One region of the Lysobacter sp. 2RAF19 genome, then DNA from elsewhere that is predicted to be linked to it. Evidence: riboswitches for the same ligand, from Rfam matches in the RefSeq annotation. Region 1 holds a riboswitch; the other holds the start of a gene.
What was found. Region 1 has a riboswitch for cobalamin ahead of AB4059_RS06965 (ribonucleoside-diphosphate reductase subunit alpha). Riboswitches for the same ligand answer to the same signal wherever they lie in the genome.

Region 1 (4,860 bases):
CGGTCCGGTAGATATCGCGCAAGGCTTCGGGAATCTCCGCGATGCTCTGGATCGACCCTTCCGCGCGCTTGATCGCATCGCGCAGTTCCGGCGTCCACAGGCCGAGCTTCTTCAACTCTTCGGCGAGGTAGCGATTGACCTGCAGGAAGTCGCCCGACAGCGTTTCGCGCTTGAACAGGTTGCTCACCTGCGGCTCGACGCATTCGTAGCAACCGGCGATGGAGGCGATGGTCGCCGTCGGCGCGATCGCGACGAGCAGGGAGTTGCGCAGGCCGTGCGTCCTGATGCGTTCGCGCAAGGCGTCCCAACGGTCGCTGGCTTCGGGCACGACATTCCAGGCATCGAACTGCAACTCGCCGACCGACGCACGCGTATCGGCGAACGACGGATGCATGCCCCGCTCCACCGCCAGTTCGCACGAGGTATCGAGCGCGTGGAAGTAGATCGTCTCGGCGATCTTCGTCGACATCGCGCGCGCCGCCTCGCCGTCGAAGGGCAAGCGCAGCGCGAAGAACACATCCTGCAGGCCCATGCAGCCCAGGCCCACCGGGCGCCAACGCAGGTTGCCGCGGCGCGCGGTTTCGATCGGGTAGAAGTTCAGGTCGATCACGCGATCGAGCTGGCGCACGGCCAACCGCACGGTTTCGGCGAGCTTGTCGAAATCGAAGCCGATCTCGGGATCGACGTGCCGCGCCAGGTTGATCGAGCCCAGGTTGCACACCGCCGTTTCTTCGGCGGAGGTGACTTCCAGGATTTCCGTGCACAGGTTCGACAAATGGATGACGTTCTGCGGCCGCAGCGTCTGGTTGCTCGCGCGGTTGCACTTGTCCTTGAAGGTCATCCAGCCATTGCCGGTCTGCGCGAGCGAACGCATCATCCGCGCGTACAACTCGCGGGCGCGGATCGTGCGCGTCGCCTTGCCCTGCGTTTCGGCCTGTTCGTAAGCACGTTCGAACGCATCGCCATACAGGTCGACGAACTCCGGCACCACGCGCGGATCGAACAGCGACCAGTCCGCATCCGCCTCCACGCGCCGCATGAACAGGTCCGGCACCCAATTGGCGATATTGAGATTGTGCGTGCGGCGCGCTTCGTCGCCGGTGTTGTCGCGCAGCTCGAGGAATTCCTCGACATCGGCGTGCCACGGCTCGAGATACACGCAGGCCGCGCCCTTGCGCTTGCCGCCTTGGTTCACGGCGGCGACGGATGCATCCAACGTCTTGAGCCACGGCACGATGCCGTTGGAATGCCCGTTGGTCGACTTGATCAGCGAACCGCGCGAACGCACGCGCGTGAAGCTCACGCCGATGCCGCCGCTGAATTTCGACAATTGCGCGATGTCGCCATAGCGTTGGTAGATCGACTCCAGCGAGTCCTGTGGGGAATCGAGCAGGAAGCACGAGGACAACTGCTCGTGGTTGGTGCCGCTGTTGAACAGCGTCGGCGACGAGGGCAGGTAATCCAGGTGCGCCATCGCGCGATACAGCGCGAGCGCGCCGGGCACGTCTTCGCCGAGCGCGCAGGCGATGCGCAGGAAGAATTGCTGCGGTGTTTCGATCGCTTTGCGCGTGCGCGGATGGCGCAACAAGTAACGGTCGTACAGCGTGCGCAGGCCGAAATAGTCGAAGCCCTGGTCGAGCAACGGGTCGATGGCGTCGTTGAGTTTGCGCGCATTGGCCTGCACGAATTCCAGCAGGCGGTCGTTGATCAGGCCCACTTCGTGCCCGCGCGCGATGGATTGCGAGAACGCGTGGATTTCCTGGCCCGCGACTTCCTTGGCGATCACCGCCGACAGCAGGCGCGCGGCCAGGCGCCCGTATTCGGGTTCTTCGGCGGTGAGCAGCGCGGCGGTGCGGATGGAGAGTTCGTCGAGCTCGCGCGTGGTCGCGCCGTCGTAGAGGCCGGAGATCGTGCGCGTGGCCACGCGCATCGGTTCCACCGAATGCAGGCCTTCGGCCGCGCGCGTCACCGCACGCACGATCTTGTTGAGGTCGACGGCTTCGGACGCACCGTTGCGCTTGGTGACGCGCATGGTGGTGGCGGTGGGCGGCGGCGTGAGATCGAATGCGGGTGCGACGGCGGCGGGCGCGACGGCCGATTCGGCGAGCGTGTCGTGTGACATGGGTGGCTCCGTGATGGCGCACCGGTGCCGATCGCTCCCTCGGCGATCGACAGTCGGACTCGGAACCACACGATGGGAAGGCGGCGTCGCAGCGATCGAGACACGCGCGCGAAAAAACGCGGCGGCCGGCCCCTGCGTCACCAGCCATCTCCCCCCGGAGATTCCGCGGCCGGCACCGCGCGGCGTGCATCGCGCGGTTGTCGGCAGGTCTTCGGGCTCGTGGACACGGTGCGCATGGAGCCGCACCACCTACTCGTCGCCGCTTCCCGGGGCCACCGCCCCAGTGCGTGCGCGACTTCGTTTCCACCTACCGCTGCGGGGCAGCGCCGGAGTTGGACCGGCTTCCCTTTTCATCCGCGAACCTTCGCCCGCGGAACCGACGACCACAAGATATCGCGCTTGGCGAGGTTGTCAATCGACGATGTTGGGGTCCGGCGGCAAGCGACCGCGACCGCTACACTCGTCGCCAGCCGACAAGGAGTCCGCTTGGAGCACCTGCACGCCATCGACCTGCGCCTGCTTTTCGGCGCGCTCCTCATCCTGGCGGGCATCGCTTCGTCGTTGCTCGCGCGCCGGTTCGGTGCCCCCTTGCTGCTGGTGTTCCTGTTGCTCGGCCTGGTGCTCGGCGAAGACGGGCCGGGCGGCATCAAGTATTCGGACCTGGGCTTCACGTATCTGGTCGGCTCGCTCGCGCTTGCGGTGATCCTGTTCGATGGCGGCCTGCGCACGCGCGCGGCGCAGGTGCGCGGCAGCGTGGTGCCCTCGGTGGTGCTCGCGACCGCCGGCGTGGTGATCACCGCCGCGCTCACCGCCGTCGCCGCGGTGTATCTGTTGCATCTGCCGTGGTTGGAAGCCTTGCTGCTCGGCGTCGTCGTGTCTTCGACCGACGCGGCCGCGGTGTTCTTCCTGTTGCGCGCGGGCGGCCTGCATCTCGAACGCCGCGTCAACGCAACGCTCGAACTCGAATCGGGCAGCAACGATCCGATGGCGGTCTTCCTCACGCTCGCGATGACGACGTGGATCGCCGGCACCGGCACGCACGATCCCTGGATGCTCTCGCTGCAACTGGGATGGGCAATCGCCGCGGGCCTGGTCGCCGGTTATCTCGGCGGGCGCCTGATGGTGTGGACGCTCAACACCTTCGAACTTCCACCGGGCCTGCATCCTTGGCTCGCGCTCGCCGGCGCGGTCGCGTTGTTCTCGATCACCAACCTGTTCCGCGGCAGTGGTTATCTCGCGGTGTACCTGGCGGGCATCGTCGTCGCCAACCGCCCGATGCGCGCGCGCAACGAAGTGCTGTCCGTGCAGGATGCGGCCACGTGGTTCGCGCAGTTGGTGATGTTCCTGTTGCTCGGCCTGCTGGCAACGCCGCACAAGTTGTTCGAAGTGTTGTGGCCCGCGCTCGGCGTCGCCGCCTTCCTGATGTTCGTTGCGCGGCCGGCCGCGGTGGTCGCGTGCCTGGCGCCCTTCGGGTATCGCCGGCAGGAAATCGCCTTCATTGCGTGGACGGGCTTGCGCGGCGCGGTCGGCATCTTCCTCGCATCGATTCCGCTGCTCGCAGGTTTGCCGAACGCGACGATCTATTTCAACGTCGCCTTCGTGGTCGTGTTCGTCTCGTTGATCGTGCAGGGCTGGTCGCTGGGACGCGCGGCGCACCGGTTCGAAGTCGCCGTACCGCGCGCGGACCCGAATACGCGCCGCATCCAGCTCGACCTCCCCGGCCAGCTCGAATACGACATGGTCGGCTATCGCATCGCCGCGGGAAGCGCCGTGCTGCGCGGCGCCGCCCTGCCCGGCCGCGTGCGCCTGGCGATGGTCGTGCGCGAAGGCCGCGTGCTGTTGCCCGACGACGCAGGCACCCTGCTCGCGAACGACTACGCGTACGTGCTCGCACCCACGGGCCAGGCACCGCGCCTGGATTGGCTGTTCGCCGAAGGCCGCGATGCACGCGCCGCCGAGCAGGACCTGTTCGGCAGCTTCACCTTGCCCGGCGATGCGCCGCTCGGCGAAATCGCATCGTTCTATGGTTTGCAGATCCCGGCGCGCTTCAGCGACGCAACCGCGGCGCAGTTGTTCGATGAACGCTTCGACGAGCAACCGCAGGTCGGCGACAAGCTTGCGCTCGGGAAAGCGGTGCTGGTCGTGCGCGCGTTGAAGGATGAGCGCGTGGCGAAGGTGGGGTTGAAGTTCGCGGGGGTTGGGGAGCGGTTACTCGGCGGGCGGTGATTCGCGCGGCCAGGCCTTGCGGTTCGGATCCAGCTCCGCGGTCGTCATCGCTTCGGCACGCAGACCGAATCCGCACACCGCCAACGGGCCTTCGATGTAGTGCACCAGCCCGAAGGCCTCTTCGATCTGGACTTCGTTGATCGCGGCTGTGATGCAGGCGCCCAGGCCGAGCTCGATCGCGCTGAGAAACAGCGTCTGCGACAAATGTCCGACATCGAGGATCGTCACCCGATAGGCCTTCGGGTGATTGCGGTATTTCCAGAAGTTGCGCTCGAACCGCGGCGCGAGCACGACGAGCACGTGCGCATCGGCGAACCATTGCTGCCCGCCCACCGCGTGCGACGCCAGTTGCGCGAGATCCTCGACAGGCGGCAGTGGTTGCAGCGCGTGGTCGCCCGGGCGGTAGTGATACAGGCCCGGCGCGATGCCCTCGACGTTCTGCACGATCAGATAGGCCTCGGTCGGATGCATCGCGCCGCCCGATGGGCTCGTGCGCTTGATGACCGAGAAGT
Region 2 (4,860 bases), on a different contig from region 1:
GGCAACCCAGCCGCAGACCGACGACGAGCACGACGGGAAGCTCGAGCGCGCGCACCAGATCGGCCTGCATCAGCTCGGTCGCGAGCGGCGCCATCCATCCGCCGACGCCTTCGACGACGACGCAGTCGGCTTGCGCGCGCAACCGTTCGTGCGCATCGAGGATCGGTTGCAGCGTCACGGTGATGCCCGCATCGCGCGCGGCGAGTTCGGGCGCGAGCGGATGCTCGAGCGCGAAGGGATTGATGTCTTCGTAAGGCACCGCGAACGCACTCGCGTGTTGCAACGCCAGTGCGTCTTCGTTGCGCCACGCACCGTCGATGCGTTCGCAGCCGCTCGCCAACGGCTTCATGCCGACCGCACGCACGCCCGCATCGCGCATCGCGTGAAGCAACGCGGTACTCGCGAGCGTCTTGCCAACGCCGGTGTCGGTGCCGGTGACGAATACGCCGTTCACAGGAGGCCCCTTCATCGCGACGCAGCGTCGCGGCCACGGCGCCATGGTAACGCCGTCGCGCTGGTAGACTCCGGGGATGTTCACCGCCTCCACGCTGTCCGGCAGCAAGCCGGAGCGATACGCCCAGCTCGCCGAACAGGCGCGCGCCCTGCTCCACGGCGAGCCCGACCGCATCGCGAATGCGGCCAATCTCTCGGCGCTGGTCTACCACGCGCTGCCGCAGCTGAACTGGGCCGGTTTCTATTTCTTCGACGGCACCGAACTGGTCGTCGGCCCCTTCCAGGGGCTGCCCGCGTGCGTGCGCATTCCGCTCGACAAGGGCGTGTGCGGCGCGGCGGCGAGCACGCGCAAGACCCAACTCGTCGAAGACGTGCACGCATTCCCCGGCCACATCGCCTGCGATGCGGCCTCGCGTTCGGAACTGGTGGTACCGCTGGTCCGCAACGGCACGCTCGTCGGCGTTTTGGACCTCGACAGTCCGGTTCCCGCGCGTTTCGACGTTGAAGATCAACAGGGGATCGAAGCGATTGCCCGCCTGTTCGAGGAATCCTTGGGTTGAGCACCGCCAAGCTGCGCAACATCGGTCCGAAATCCGCCGCCTGGCTGCGCCAGGTGGGCCTGCGCTCGCGCGAGGATCTCGAAGCGGTGGGCGCGGTCGATGCGTTCATGCGGGTCAAGCGCGCCGGCTTCCGGCCGAGCCTCAACCTGCTCTACGCACTGGAAGGCGCGTTGCTCGATTGCCACTGGCAGGAAGTGCCTGAAGCGCGTCGCAGCGAACTGGTGAATGCCGCCGAGGCTGCCACGGCCCTGCTGCCGCCGCCGCGCAACCGCCCGGCCGCATCGCCCGTCACCACCACGCAGATGGCCGATACCGAAGACGCCGCGCCGGCCTTCAATCTGTTCGACGAGCCCGCCGGGCACGAAGCGGACTGACACGCGGTCCTTCCGCGCCCGCGGCACCACGGTTACACTCCCCGCCGCTTGAGGTGACCCGCGGACGCTCGTCCAAGGGTTGAAACGGGAAGCCGGTGCCCGATCGCATTGCGCGATCGCATTCCGGCGCTGCCCCCGCAACGGTAAGCACGCAAGGCCAACGCATCCGCCACTGTGCACGCGCACGGGAAGGCGCCGCGGCCGGGTCGCCCTTCGCACGGCGACCAGCGCGCAAGCCCGGAGACCGGCCTCGATGCAGACCTGGTTGCGATGCGGAGGGCATCGCGGCGGCAGCGCCGTCGCACGCGCCTCCGCTGTGTTTCCCCTCTCCATGACGCGACTCCTTGCGAACCCAAGGCGCGCGGGCGTGCGCGCCGGAGACTCCAATCCATGTCACGCAACACCCTCGCCGCCGCCGTCGCGGTGGCTCTGCTGTCCCTGCCTGCATTCGCGCTCGCGCAATCGGACGATGCGCAACGCCTCGACACGGTGCTCGTCACCGGCACGCGCACCGCGGTGACCGTCGATGAGTCCTTGTCCGCCGTCGAAGTCATCGATCGCGCCGAAATCGAACGCACGCAGGCGCAGTCCGTGCAGGACCTGCTGCGTGGCCGCGCAGGCATCAACCTCGTCAACCAGGGCGGCGCGGGCAAACTCACCACGTTGTTCCTGCGTGGCACCGAATCGGACCAGACGCTGTTCCTGATCGACGGCGTGCGCGTGGGCTCCTCCACCTCGGGCCTCACCGCGCTGCAGGATTTGCCGGTCGAACTGATCGAGCGCATCGAAATCGTGCGCGGCCCGCGCTCGAGCCTCTATGGCTCCGATGCGATCGGCGGCGTCATCCAGATTTTCACCCGCCAGCCGAAGAACGGCGGCGTGCGTCCGCGTTTCAAGCTCGGCGCCGGCAGCAACGATCTGCGCGAATTGAGCGCGGGCCTCGACATCGGATTCGACCGCGCGTGGTTCGGCGCCGATTACAGCCACCAGTCAACGGAAGGCCACAACTCCTGCACCGGCGCGACGACGCCGGAGTTCGCCGGTTGCTTCATGGACACGCCCGATCCGGACGACGATGGTTACGAAAGCAACGCGGTGTCCGTGCGCGCGGGCGTGCGCCCCGTCGATGGCCTGACCATCGACATGCATGCGCTGCGCAACGAAGGCCGCAACGAAATCGACGCCGACCCGATGTTCGGCTTGGGCGACGTGTCGAACACCACGCAGCAGGTGGTCGGCGGCAAGGCGCGTTGGGAAGTCGGGCCCGCGACGCTCATGCTGACCGGCGGCAGCAACCTGGATCGTTCGCTGCAGACGCGCGACGACGCGTTCACCGACTTCTTCGAAAGCCGGCGCGACAGCGCTTCGTTCCAGGCGGACTTCAAGGTGGCCGACAAGCAGCTGGCGACGGTCGGTTACGACTGGCAGCGCGACAAGGCCTTCGCGAAGGATCTGTTCGGCACGCTGGTGTCGCCGGAAGACGGCGCGCTGCGCCAGGATCGCGCGGTGTTCGCGCAATACCAGGCTGCCTTCGGTGCGCAGGACGTGCAGGCGAGCGTGCGTCGCGACGACAACGAACAATTCGGCGGCCACACGACCGGCAGCCTGGCGTGGGGCATGGACCTGGGTGCGGGCTTCCGCCTCACCGCGAATGCGGGCACCGCGTTCAAGGCGCCGACGTTCAACGAACTGTATTTCCCGTTCTACGGCAATCCGGACTTGCTGCCGGAGACCTCGGACACGTTCGAGGTCGGCGTCGGCCAGCGCCGTGCGACCTGGCATTGGGACGTGCACGCGTACCAGACGCGCGTCGACGATCTGATCGTTTACGACTCCAGCATCTTCGTCGCGAACAACCTGGAGCAGGCGCGCATCCGCGGCGGCGAGTTGACCGGCGGATTCTCGCTCGATGCCTGGAACTTCAGCGGCGCGGCGAGCTACGTGGATCCGCGGAACCGCAGCAACGGCGACAACTTCGACAAGGTGTTGCCGCGTCGCGCGCGTTCGAGCGGGCGCGTGGATGTCGATCGCGCGTTCGGCGATTTCTCGGTGGGCGCCACATGGATGGCCGAAGGGCGTCGCTTCGAGAACGTCGCCAATTCGCTGGAACTGGGCGGATATTCGACGTTCGACCTGCGCGCGCAATGGGCGATCACGCAAACCTGGACCCTGCAGGCGCGCGCGAGCAACGTGTTCGACCACGACTACGAAACGGCCGCGTATTACCCGCAGCCGGGCCGCGAGTTCGGCGTTACGGTGCGCTACTCGGCGAAGTGATGGGCATTTCGATCACCTGACGTGCGGCGGGCGGGGCGCGCCGGTCTTGCGACCGACGCGCCCGCCGATTCATTCCACCGTGGCGCGCAACTGCATTCCACTGAATCCCTTCGCCCCATGCGCGGCGACGTAATATGCGCCCGCCGCCGGCGCATCGATGACGACGATGCCGTTGTTGCCCGGGCGCACGGAGTGCACGTCGTGCATCGCGGGTGAGGCGTGACCGTCGCGACGCACGTACAGATCCGCATCGCCGGTGCCGCCGTAGCTGCGCAGCGTCAGGCGAGACGCGCCCTCCGGCACGTCGACGATGAAGTGCCGTGACTGCGCCTGCATCGCGTGGATGTGCATCGTCGGCCCGTACAGATCCAGTTTCATCGGCGCCGGCAACGGCGGTTCACCGAGGATCGCGGCCTGCACCGCCATGCCGGCGTCGACGATGCCGGCCCCAATCGGCTTGTCGACCTGCACCGGAAACATGCGCGCCGTCTCGGCGATCAGCGTTGCGATCTTCGCCGGTGCATGCGGCGAGGGCGCGGCGGCCTGCATCATCGCGACGATGGCGGCGACATGCGGCGCCGCCATCGACGTGCCGACATTCCCGGCGATCGCCGGCCCTTCGGGACCTTCCATTCCCATGTTGAACGTGGACCAGATGAACCCGTACGGCATCCAATCCTCGCCGCTGGCGTTGTCGTCACGGAAACGCCCCCCGCCGGGCGCGGAAACGCTGACGCCGATGCCATGGTTGGAGTAGTACGCGCGCTTTCCGGTCAACCCGTTCGCCCCTACGACGATGACGTTCTTGCAGTTGGCCGGTGCCAGGCCCGCGACGTCGCCATTGTTGTTGCCCGCGGCGACCACGACCGTCGTGCCACGCGCGACGGCACCGTCGATCGCCTCTTGCATGAACGGCTCGCAAGCGGTCCTTCCGCCCAGACTGAGATTGATCACTTCGGCGGGCGTCGCGTTGTCCGGGACCCCTTCGACAGTCCCGCCCGACGCCCACGTCACGGCATCGGCGATGTCCGACATGTATCCGCCGCAATGACCCAGCACGCGGATCGGCAGCACCTTCGCGCGATACGCCATGCCGGCGATGCCGATGCCGTTGTTGGTCACCGCCGCGATCGTCCCCGACACGTGCGTGCCGTGCCAGCTGCTGGGTCTGGCCGAGCATTTCCCCTGATACGGCG

Region 2: another riboswitch for cobalamin. It lies ahead of btuB (TonB-dependent vitamin B12 receptor); the one in region 1 lies ahead of AB4059_RS06965 (ribonucleoside-diphosphate reductase subunit alpha).

What each region holds. Positions count from the first base shown of each region.
Region 1 covers NZ_JBFRGO010000002.1:24,389-29,248, forward strand. Annotated here, with positions in the region: gene AB4059_RS06965 (ribonucleoside-diphosphate reductase subunit alpha) at 1-2,122, opposite strand, end outside; cobalamin riboswitch at 2,308-2,518, opposite strand; gene AB4059_RS06970 (potassium/proton antiporter) at 2,609-4,348, shown strand; gene AB4059_RS06975 (putative peptide maturation dehydrogenase) at 4,331-4,860, opposite strand, start outside.
Region 2 covers NZ_JBFRGO010000004.1:157,778-162,637, reverse strand. Annotated here, with positions in the region: gene bioD (dethiobiotin synthase) at 1-469, opposite strand, end outside; gene AB4059_RS14815 (GAF domain-containing protein) at 531-1,013, shown strand; gene AB4059_RS14810 (TfoX/Sxy family protein) at 1,010-1,387, shown strand; cobalamin riboswitch at 1,422-1,654, shown strand; gene btuB (TonB-dependent vitamin B12 receptor) at 1,778-3,664, shown strand; gene AB4059_RS14800 (S8 family peptidase) at 3,734-4,860, opposite strand, start outside.